DNA from 3 places in the Streptomyces sp. NPDC088915 genome. Region 3 is predicted to be linked to each of the others. Evidence: riboswitches for the same ligand, from Rfam matches in the RefSeq annotation. Region 3 holds a riboswitch; each other region holds the start of a gene.

Region 1 (3,419 bases), on a different contig from region 3:
TCGTCGTTGGTGTACGGCAGGACGGTGAAGCCGTCGTCGACCAGGGTCTCCGCCGCGTTCAGGAGCTCCTCGCCGTCCGGCAGCAGGGTCCGCTCGTCGGCGACGACCTCCAGCTTGATCCAGTCGGTGCCGAGCGCCTCCCGGGCGAGCCGGGCGGTCAGGACCGCCTCGCCGGCCGTGAAGCAGCCCGCCGTGTTGGGCAGGACCCGGATGCCGAGCCGGTCCAGGACGGAGAGGACCGAGCCCCGCACGGTCGGGTCCAGGCGCCGCATGGCGACCGTGGTCAGCTCCGTGCCGCTGGCGACCAGGGAGCGCTCCAGGACGTCGAGGCTGGGCGCCCCGCCCGTGCCCATGATCAGGCGGGAGGAGAACTCCGTGCCGCCGAGGACGAACACGTCGTCGGACATCGCGCTCAGCCCCCCTGCACCGCGGTGAGGACCTCCACCCGGTCCCCGTCGCCGAGGAGCGTCGACGCCCACTCGCCGCGCGGGACCACCGTCTCGTTGACGGCGGCGGCCACCCCGGAGGGGGCCGCGGTCAGGGTCGCGACGAGGGCGTCGAGGGAGACGGGGCCGGAGAGCGCGCGCGCCTCCCCGTTCACGGTCACGGTCACGGTCGCGGTCACGTCGTTGGCGGGCGGGTTCGCGCTCATGCGGGCTGCTCCTGACGTACGGGAGGGGCGGGGGAGAAACGGCGGGGGGTGAAGGGGCGCGCCTCGTCGGGCAGGGCGCCCGTGGTGAGCACCTCCGCCATGACGTCGCCGGTGACGGGGGTGAGGAGCACCCCGTTGCGGTGGTGGCCGGTGGCCAGCAGCAGACCGGGCAGCGCGGTGGGGCCGAGCAGCGGGGCGTTGTCCGGCGAGCCGGGGCGCAGCCCGGCCAGGGTCTCGGTGAGCGGCAGCTCGGTGATCCCGGGCACCAGCTCGTGGGCGTCGCGCAGCAGCTCGTACACCCCGCCCGCCGTCACCGTGGTGTCCCAGCCGAGCTCCTCGCTGGTGGCGCCGACGACCAGCTCGCCGTTCTCGCGCGGCACCAGGTAGACGTGGCTGCCGCGCACGACGGCCCGGACGGTCCGGGAGAGGAAGGGGGCGTACGCGGGCGGCACCCGCAGGCGCAGGACCTGGCCCTTCACCGGGCGCACCGGCGGGAGCACCTCGTCCGGCACCCCCGCGAGCCGCCCGCTCAGGCTGCCCGCCGCGAGCACGGTCTGCCCCGCCGCCAGCTCCCCGCCCCCGGCGAGGACCGCGCCGCGCGCCCGGTCGCCCCGCACCGCGAGCCGCTCCGCGAGCGTCCGGTGGAAGACCACCCCGGCCCGCTCGCAGGCGACGACGAGCGCGGCGGCGAGCCGGCGCGGGTCCACCTGGTGGTCGCCGTCGACCCGGAGGCCGCCGCGCACCCCCGGCGCCAGCATCGGTTCGAGGCGGCGGCACTCGCGGCCGCTCAGCCACTCCGAGGCGAGCCCGCAGCGCACCTGCAGGGCGTGCAGCTCGCGCAGGTGCGCCCGGTCGTCGGCGTCGAGGGCGACGGCGAGGGTGCCGCAGGCGCGGTGGCCGACGTCGAGCCCGGTCGCCTCCTCCAGCTCGGCGACGAAGGCCGGATAGCGGGCGGCGGAGGCGAGGTTGAGCCCGAGCAGGGTCTCCTCGCCGTAGTGCAGCTCGGTGACGGCGGCGAGCATCCCGGCCGCGACCCGCGCGGCCCCGCCGCCCGGCTCGGGGTCGACGACGGCGGTGCGCAGCCCGCGCAGCGCGGCCCGCCAGGCCGTGACCAGGCCGATGATGCCGCCCCCGACCACGAGGACGTCGACCCCCCGCACGTCGGAGGCCTCTCGGACATCGGAAGAACGCATGGGCGTCCAGCCCCTCCCTTCGCCGGCATGACCCGGATCAGGTTCGTACGGTCGGAGGCCGGCCAGCCCCCCTCTCAGCCCGGTGCGTCCGGGCTCCCGCGAGTGCTTTACGCCCGCCAGACTAGCTTCCGCCGCGCGCCCGCCACGAGGGGGCCGTGGACCCCACCCTCCCTGACGGGCCGTCAGGTACGTAAGGTGGCCGTGTGAGCGAGCAGAAGCAGACCCAGCGGCGCGTCGTGGTCGTCGGCGCCGGAATGGCGGGCGTCCAGACCGCCGTCGCCCTGCGCGAGCAGGGCTTCACCGGCCCCGTGACCCTCGTCGGGGCCGAGCCCCACCAGCCCTACGACCGGCCCCCGCTCTCCAAGGCGGTCCTCCTCGGGAAGGCCGAGGACTCCGCCTTCGAGGTCGACTTCGAGGACCTCGGCGTCGAACTCCGGCTCGGCGTGGACGTCACCGGGCTGCGCGCCGCCGACCACGAGGTCGACACCGAGGCCGGACCCGTCGCGTACGACACCCTGGTGATCGCCACCGGCGCCCACCCGGTCACCCTGCCCGGCTCCGAGGGCGTCCCCGGCGTCCACCTGCTGCGCACCCTCGACGACGCCGTGCGCCTCGGGCCCGTCCTGGAGCGCCGCCACACCGTCGTGGTCGTCGGCGCCGGCTGGATCGGCGCCGAGTTCACCACCGCCGCGCTCGCGGCCGGCTGCGCCGTCACCGTCGTCGAGGCCGCGGACCTCCCGCTCGCCGGCACCCTGCCCGCCGAGGTCGCCGCCCCCATGGCCGACTGGTACGGGGCGAACGGCGCCGAACTCCTCACCCACGCGCGCGTGGACACCGTCGAACCCGGCCGGGTCCGCCTCGCCGACGGCCGCGAACTGCCCGCCGAGGCCGTCGTCGTCGGCATCGGCGCCCGCCCCGCCACCGGCTGGCTCGCCGGCTCCGGCATCGCCCTCGACCCGAGCGGCGCCGTCACCGCCGACGACCGGCTGCGCACCTCCCTGCCCGACGTGTACGCGGTCGGGGACTGCGCCTCCTTCCCCTCCGCCCGCTACGGCGAGCGCCTCCTCGTCCACCACTGGGACAACGCCCTCCAGGGCCCGCGCGCGGTCGCCGCCGCGATCACGGGCGCCGACACCGGCCCGTACGACCCCGTGCCGTACTTCTGGTCCGAGCAGTTCGGGCGTTTCGTCCAGTACGCGGGGCACCACGCGGGCGCGGACCGGTTGCTGTGGCGCGGCGACCCGGCGGACGAGGCCTGGTCGGTGCTCTGGCTGCGCGCCGGCGCGCCGGTGGCCCTCCTCGCCGTCGGCCGCCCCCGCGACCTGGCCCAGGGCCGGAAGCTGATCGAGGCCGCGACCCCGGTCGACCCGGCCCGCGCGGCGGACCCGTCCGTACCCCTGAAGGCGGCGGTCCGGTAGGGGCGTTTCGTCCGATCGGCGTGATACCTCCCGGGCCCGACTACCGACTGTCGGTCCGGGATGGCAGGCTTGTCACGTGACCGAGATTGACGCAAAGATCGATGCTCTCGTCCCCGCCTGGCTCTACCTGCCCGACATCGCGGAGATGCTCGATGT
Region 2 (3,419 bases), on a different contig from region 3:
CGTGGGCCGCGATCTTGTACGTGATGACGCCGGTCTTCACGTCGTCGCGGTTGGGCAGGCCCAAGTGCTCCTTGGGCGTCACGTAGCAGAGCATCGCCGTGCCCCACCAGGCGATCATCGCCGCGCCGATGCCGGAGGTGATGTGGTCGTAGGCGGGCGCCACGTCCGTGGTCAGCGGGCCGAGCGTGTAGAACGGCGCCTCCTCGCAGATCTCCTGCTGGAGGTCGATGTTCTCCTTGATCTTGTGCATCGGGACGTGCCCGGGACCCTCGATCATCGTCTGGACGTGGTGGCGCTTGGCGATCGTGTTCAGCTCGCCGAGCGTCTTCAACTCCGCGAACTGGGCGGCGTCGTTGGCGTCGGCGATCGAGCCGGGACGCAGGCCGTCGCCGAGCGAGTACGTGACGTCGTACGCCGCCAGGATCTCGCAGAGCTCCTCGAAGTGCGTGTAGAGGAAGTTCTCCTTGTGGTGCGCGAGGCACCAGGCGGCCATGATCGAGCCGCCGCGCGAGACGATGCCGGTCTTGCGGCGCGCGGTGAGCGGCACGTACGGCAGGAGGACGCCGGCGTGCACGGTCATGTAGTCGACGCCCTGCTCGGCCTGCTCGATCACCGTGTCCTTGTAGATCTCCCAGCTCAGCTCCTCGGCCCTGCCGTCGACCTTCTCCAGGGCCTGGTAGAGCGGCACGGTGCCGATCGGCACGGGGGAGTTGCGCAGCACCCACTCGCGGGTGGTGTGGATGTTGCGGCCGGTGGACAGGTCCATGACCGTGTCGGCGCCCCACTTGGTCGCCCAGGTCATCTTCTCCACCTCCTCCTCGATGGAGGAGGTGACGGCGGAGTTGCCGATGTTGGCGTTGACCTTCACCAGGAACCGCTTGCCGATGATCATCGGCTCGATCTCCGGGTGGTTGACGTTCGCCGGGAGCACGGCCCGGCCCGCCGCGATCTCCTCCCGCACGACCTCGGGGGAGACGTTCTCGCGGATCGCGACGTACTCCATCTCCGGCGTGATCTCGCCACGGCGGGCGTACGCGAGCTGCGTCACCGCCTGGCCGGAGCGGCCCCGGCGCGGCAGGCGGGGGCGGCCGGGGAAGACCGCGTCGAGGTTCTTGAGCCCGCCGCCGCGCGGCGAGGTGTGCTTGATGCCGTCGTCCTCGGGGCGGACCGGGCGGCCCGCGTACTCCTCGGTGTCACCGCGCGCGATGATCCAGTTCTCGCGCAGCGGCGGCAGGCCCCGCCGCACGTCGGTGTCGACGGTGGGGTCGGTGTACGGACCGGACGTGTCGTACAGCGTGACGTCCCTGCCGTTGGTGAGGTGCACCTGACGGACCGGCACCCGCAGGTCGGGGCGCGAGCCCTGGACGTATCCCTTGTGCCAGCCCGGCGTGCGCCCGTCGGACTGGTCGTTCTGGTCGGAGGCAGGCGTGCGTGCGTCCTGAATGGTCATGAGACCGATCTCCCTACGCCGGCATTACCCGGTAACAGGTTCGGCGGTCGGCGCAGCCTCCTCCCGTACGTACATCGGTACGCGCGTACGGTGATCAGCGCCCTCTCAGCCCGGTGCTCCGAGCTCCCGCGTGTGCAAAGGTGTCACCACGCTAGCGTCATCCCGGGCGTGCTGAACAGTGGGCCCCCCGCCGTTCTTGCGATGATCGGTCGGTGACTTCCCCCCAGCAGACCCCCGAGCCGCACGACCACTCCCACGGCACGGGCCCGTCGTCCCACGGCCGCGGACCCGATTCCGGGCACGGTCATGGATCAGGGCACGGCCACGGGCACAGCCACAGTCACGGGCCCGCCGCGCCCGTGTCCCGGCATCTGCGCAAGGTCATCGCCGCCGTCCTGGTCCCCTTCGCCGCCGCCGTCCTGGTCGGGCTCGTGGCCCTGTGGCCCGGCGGCGCCCCGCCGCACGAGCGCACCGGCGTCGGTTTCGACCGGCAGACCGAGCAGGGCAAGGTCGTCTCCGTCGAGTACGTCGACTGCAAGGTCGTGAACGCCGGTCAGGTCCCGCCGACCGGGGACACCTCCACCCCGGAGGGGCGCGAGGCGGTCGAGGCCCAGCAGGGGGAGTGCAAGAAGGCGAAGGTCCAGGTCACCACCGGTCCGAACAAGGGGCGCGAGTTCACCGAGATCGTGCAGCCGGGGGCGCCGCGCCAACTGGAGGAGGGGCAGGGCGTGGTGGTGGCGTACGCCCCCGACGCCCCGTACGACCTCCAGTACTCGGTGACGGACGTGAACCGCAAGGTGCCGATGGCGGTGCTCGCCGGCATCTTCGCCCTCGCGGTCGTGGTGGTCGGGCGGATGCGGGGGCTCATGGCCCTGATCGCGCTCGCCGTGAGCTTCCTGGTGCTGACCTTCTTCATCCTGCCCGCGATCCTGCAGGGGTCGAACCCGCTGGTCGTGGCGGTGGTCGGGTCGAGCGCGATCATGCTGATCGCGCTCTACATGTGCCACGGCCTCTCGGCCCGCACCTCGGTCGCGGTGCTCGGCACGCTGATCTCACTGCTGCTCATCGGGCTGCTCGGCTCGCTGTTCATCGGCTGGGCCTCGCTCAGCGGCAACACGGACGACAACACCGGTCTGATCCACGGGCTCTATCCGGACATCGACATGTCCGGTCTGCTCCTGGCCGGTGTGATCATCGGCTCGCTCGGTGTGCTCGACGACGTGACGGTCACCCAGACCTCGGCCGTCTGGGAGCTGCACCAGGCCGATCCGGGCATGGGGCCGCGCGGCCTGTACCGGGCGGGGATCCGGATCGGCCGCGACCACATCGCCTCGGTCGTGAACACGCTGGTGCTCGCCTACGCGGGCGCCGCCCTGCCGCTGCTGCTGCTCTTCTCCATCGCGCAGAGCAGCATGGGGACGGTGGCCAACAGCGAGCTGGTGGCCGAGGAGATCGTCCGGACGCTGGTCGGGTCGATCGGTCTGGTGGCGTCCGTCCCGGTGACCACGGCGCTCGCGGCGCTCGTGGTCTCGGCCGACCGCGCCGGGGCCACCGGCCGCCCGGGAACCGGCGGCCGGAAGACCTCGTCGGGGCGGGGCGGACGGCGCCGCCGCGCCAAGTGACGCAAGGACGAGGAGTGGTACGTCCGGTCCGTCGGCGTGCCGGCTCGGGGGGTCGGCTACGCAGAAGGGTCCGGATCGGGACGACTCGACGTCGGTGCGGCGATTTCAGGCCGGGCCGGCGTTCTCCTCGGCCAGGATCCGGCCCAGCGCCGCCTCCAGGTTGTCCTCGAAGTCGCCGAGCGCCCGTTCCTGACCGAGCGGAACCAGCTTGTCCGTGCGGTCGAGGAAGGCGACGAGCGGTGGCGCGCTGGCCCGGAACAGGGCGCGGTCGCCGCCGACCTGGAGGCGGATGGAGACGTCCGAGAGCCGCTCGGGCTCGGTCGGGGCGATGTGCACATCGCCGTCCC
Region 3 (3,419 bases):
GGCGAGTCGATGATCAAGCGCGACCTGGGCATCAAGGACATGGGCACGCTGCTGCCCGGCCACGGCGGCATCATGGACCGGTTGGACTCCCTGCTGCCGACGGCGCCGGTGGTGTGGCTGCTTCTGGCGTTGTTCGTCGGTACCGGCTGACCGGCCATGGCGCCAGGCGGCGGAGCCGCACGTCGACACAGCATGGACCGGCTGGACTCCCTGCTGCCGACGGCGCCGGTGGTGTGGTTGCTGCTCGCGTTGTTCGTCGGTACCGGCTGACCTGCGGTTCTTCGGACGAGGGGCCCGTTGTCCACAGGACGGCGGGTCCCTCTTCGTATCTCTGCGACACTGGTAGCACCATGCCCAAGCCCGGAGAACTCACTTTCGTCGCCCCCCGCGGAGCCAAGAAGCCGCCGCGGCACCTCGCCGACCTCACGCCCGCCGAGCGGAAGGAGGCCGTCGCCGCGATCGGCGAGAAGCCCTTCCGCGCCAAGCAGCTGTCCACGCACTACTTCGCGCGGTACGCGCACGACCCCGCCGAGTGGACCGACATCCCGGCCGCCTCGCGGGAGAAGCTGGCCGGGGAGCTGCTGCCCGACCTGATGTCCGTGGTGCGGCACATCTCGTGCGACGACGACACCACCCGCAAGACCCTGTGGCGGCTGCACGACGGCACGCTCGTGGAGTCGGTGCTCATGCGCTACCCGGACCGGGTGACCATGTGCATCTCCTCGCAGGCCGGCTGCGGGATGAACTGCCCGTTCTGCGCGACCGGACAGGCCGGCCTCGACCGGAACCTGTCGACCGCCGAGATCGTGCACCAGATCGTGGACGGCATGCGGGCCCTGCGCGACGGCGAGGTCCCCGGCGGCCCGGCGCGCCTGTCGAACATCGTGTTCATGGGCATGGGCGAGCCGCTCGCCAACTACAAGCGGGTCGTCGGCGCCATCCGCCGCCTCACCGACCCCGAGCCGGACGGCCTGGGCCTGTCCCAGCGCGGGATCACCGTCTCCACCGTCGGACTCGTGCCCGCGATGCTGCGCTTCGCCGACGAGGGCTTCAAGTGCCGGCTCGCGGTCTCCCTGCACGCCCCGGACGACGAGCTGCGCGACACCCTCGTGCCCGTCAACACGCGCTGGAAGGTCCGGGAGGTCCTCGACGCGGCCTGGGAGTACGCGGAGAAGTCCGGGCGCCGGATCTCCATCGAGTACGCCCTCATCCGGGACATCAACGACCAGGCCTGGCGCGGCGACCTGCTCGGCAGGCTGCTCAAGGGCAAGCGGGTGCACGTCAACCTGATCCCGCTGAACCCGACGCCCGGGTCGAAGTGGACCGCCTCCCGCCCGGAGGACGAGAAGGCGTTCGTCGAGGCCATCGCCCGCCACGGCGTGCCGGTGACCGTGCGCGACACCCGGGGCCAGGAGATCGACGGCGCCTGTGGACAGCTCGCGGCCGCCGAACGCTGACCTTGTACTCTGAGCTCGAACACATCTTCATAGCCATTCCGACAGGGGAGCGCCACAGCGCTGAGAGTGCGGTGACCTTCAGACCGCAGACCCTCTGAACCTCGCCCAGGTCATTCTGGGTAGGGAGTTCGGTCGTAACTCGAGCTGTTGCGCCCTGCCCGCGTCCGGTCCGCCGGACGGGGCGGGGCCGCGTCTCTTCCTGGTCCCACCCAGGAGGAAATTCAGTGAGCATCAAGAAGCAGGCCGCCGTCGCGGTCCTCGCGGCGCTCGGCGTCACCGCCCTCGCCGCCTGCGGCACCGACGACGCCGGCAAGGCCGCCGGCAAGACCGGCGCGCCCGCGCCGAAGACCGTGACCCTGGTCAGCCACGACTCGTTCAACGCCTCCAAGGAGGTCCTGGCCGAGTTCACGAAGCAGACCGGGTTCACCGTCAAGGTCCTCAAGGCCGGGGACGCCGGCGAGGCCGTCAACAAGGAGATCCTGACCAAGGGCTCCCCGCAGGGCGACGTCTTCTTCGGCGTCGACAACACCCTGCTCTCCCGCGCCCTCGACAACGGGATCTTCGTGCCGTACGAGGCGAAGGGCCTGGACCGGGTCCCGGCGGAGTACCGCCTCGACAAGGAGAACCGGGTCACCCCGATCGACTCCGGCGACATCTGCGTCAACTACGACAAGAAGTACTTCGCCGACAAGAAGCTGGCGCCGCCGGTGACCTTCGACGACCTGGCGAAGCCGGCGTACAGGGACCTGCTCGTCGTCGAGAACCCGGAGCGCTCCTCCCCGGGCCTCGGCTTCCTCCTCGGCACGGCCGCGAAGTACGGCGACGACGGCTGGCAGGACTACTGGAAGAAGCTCAAGGCCAACGGCGTGAAGACCGTCGACAGCTGGGAGCTCGCCTACAACCAGGAGTTCTCCGGCTCGGCCGGCGGCAAGCAGGCCAAGGGCGACCGGCCGCTGGTCGTGTCATACGCCTCCAGCCCGCCGGTCGAGGTGCTGTACGGCGAGCCGCAGCCGAAGGTGGCGCCCACCGGCGTCTCCACCGGCACCTGCTTCCGGCAGACCGAGTTCGCGGGCCTGCTGAACGGGGCGAAGAACCCCGAGGGCGGCAAGGCGCTGATCGACTTCCTGATCTCGAAGAAGTTCCAGGAGGACATGCCGCTCCAGATGTTCGTCAACCCGGTGGCGAAGGACGCGGCCCTGCCCGAGCTGTTCACCAAGCACGGCGTGGTCGTCGAAAAGCCGGAGACGATGGAGCCCGGGAAGATCGCCGAGAAGCGCGACGCGTGGATCCAGCAGTGGTCCTCGATCGCCCGGTAGACAAGCGCCCGGTGGGCGAGGACCCGGTGGGTGAGCGTCCGGCAGGTGAGCGCCCGGTGGGCGGGGGCCCGGCGGGCAGGCGCTCGGGGCACACGAAGGGCGTGCGCGGGAACGCGGCGCGGCTCGGGCTCATGGCCCTGCCCGTCGCGTTCTTCGCGGTGTTCTTCGCGTGGCCCGTCGTGTCCATCGCGGACCGGGGGCTGCGGCCCGGTGGCGACTGGCGGTTCGGCCGGATCGGCGAGACGCTGAGCCGGCCGGACATTCTCGACGTGCTCGGCTTCACCGCCTGGCAGGCCCTCGCCTCCACCGGCCTCACCCTGCTCGTCGCGCTGCCCGGCGCGTACGTCTTCGCCCGCTTCGACTTCCCCGGCAAGACCGTCCTGCGGGCCGTGGTCACGGTGCCGTTCGTGCTGCCCACCGTTCTGGTCGGCACCGCCTTCCTGGCCCTCGTCGGCCGGAACGGGCTCACCGACGAGCTGTGGGGGCTGCGGCTCGACACGAGCGTGTGGGCGATCCTGCTCGCCCACGTCTTCTTCAACTACGCGGTCGTCGTCCGGACCGTCGGCGGCCTCTGGGCGCAGCTCGACCCGCGCCAGGAGGAGGCCGCCCGGGTCCTCGGCGCCTCCCGCTTCACGGCCTGGCGGAC

What was found. A riboswitch is a leader RNA that binds a small molecule or an ion and turns the genes downstream of it on or off. The one in region 3 is predicted to bind thiamine pyrophosphate.
Region 1: another riboswitch for thiamine pyrophosphate. It lies ahead of thiO (glycine oxidase ThiO); the one in region 3 lies ahead of ACIP5O_RS08205 (thiamine ABC transporter substrate binding subunit).
Region 2: another riboswitch for thiamine pyrophosphate. It lies ahead of thiC (phosphomethylpyrimidine synthase ThiC); the one in region 3 lies ahead of ACIP5O_RS08205 (thiamine ABC transporter substrate binding subunit).

What each region holds. Positions count from the first base shown of each region.
Region 1 covers NZ_JBIVIR010000014.1:282,917-286,335, forward strand. Annotated here, with positions in the region: gene ACIP5O_RS25425 (thiazole synthase) at 1-407, opposite strand, end outside; gene thiS (sulfur carrier protein ThiS) at 413-652, opposite strand; gene thiO (glycine oxidase ThiO) at 649-1,845, opposite strand; TPP riboswitch at 1,843-1,955, opposite strand; gene ACIP5O_RS25440 (NAD(P)/FAD-dependent oxidoreductase) at 2,100-3,263, shown strand; gene ACIP5O_RS25445 (Rv2175c family DNA-binding protein) at 3,340-3,419, shown strand, end outside.
Region 2 covers NZ_JBIVIR010000001.1:218,883-222,301, forward strand. Annotated here, with positions in the region: gene thiC (phosphomethylpyrimidine synthase ThiC) at 1-1,450, opposite strand, end outside; TPP riboswitch at 1,444-1,590, opposite strand; gene ACIP5O_RS01045 (YibE/F family protein) at 1,663-3,072, shown strand; gene ACIP5O_RS01050 (SsgA family sporulation/cell division regulator) at 3,178-3,419, opposite strand, start outside.
Region 3 covers NZ_JBIVIR010000003.1:342,465-345,883, forward strand. Annotated here, with positions in the region: gene ACIP5O_RS08195 (phosphatidate cytidylyltransferase) at 1-150, shown strand, start outside; gene rlmN (23S rRNA (adenine(2503)-C(2))-methyltransferase RlmN) at 351-1,457, shown strand; TPP riboswitch at 1,491-1,601, shown strand; gene ACIP5O_RS08205 (thiamine ABC transporter substrate binding subunit) at 1,682-2,773, shown strand; gene ACIP5O_RS08210 (ABC transporter permease) at 2,905-3,419, shown strand, end outside.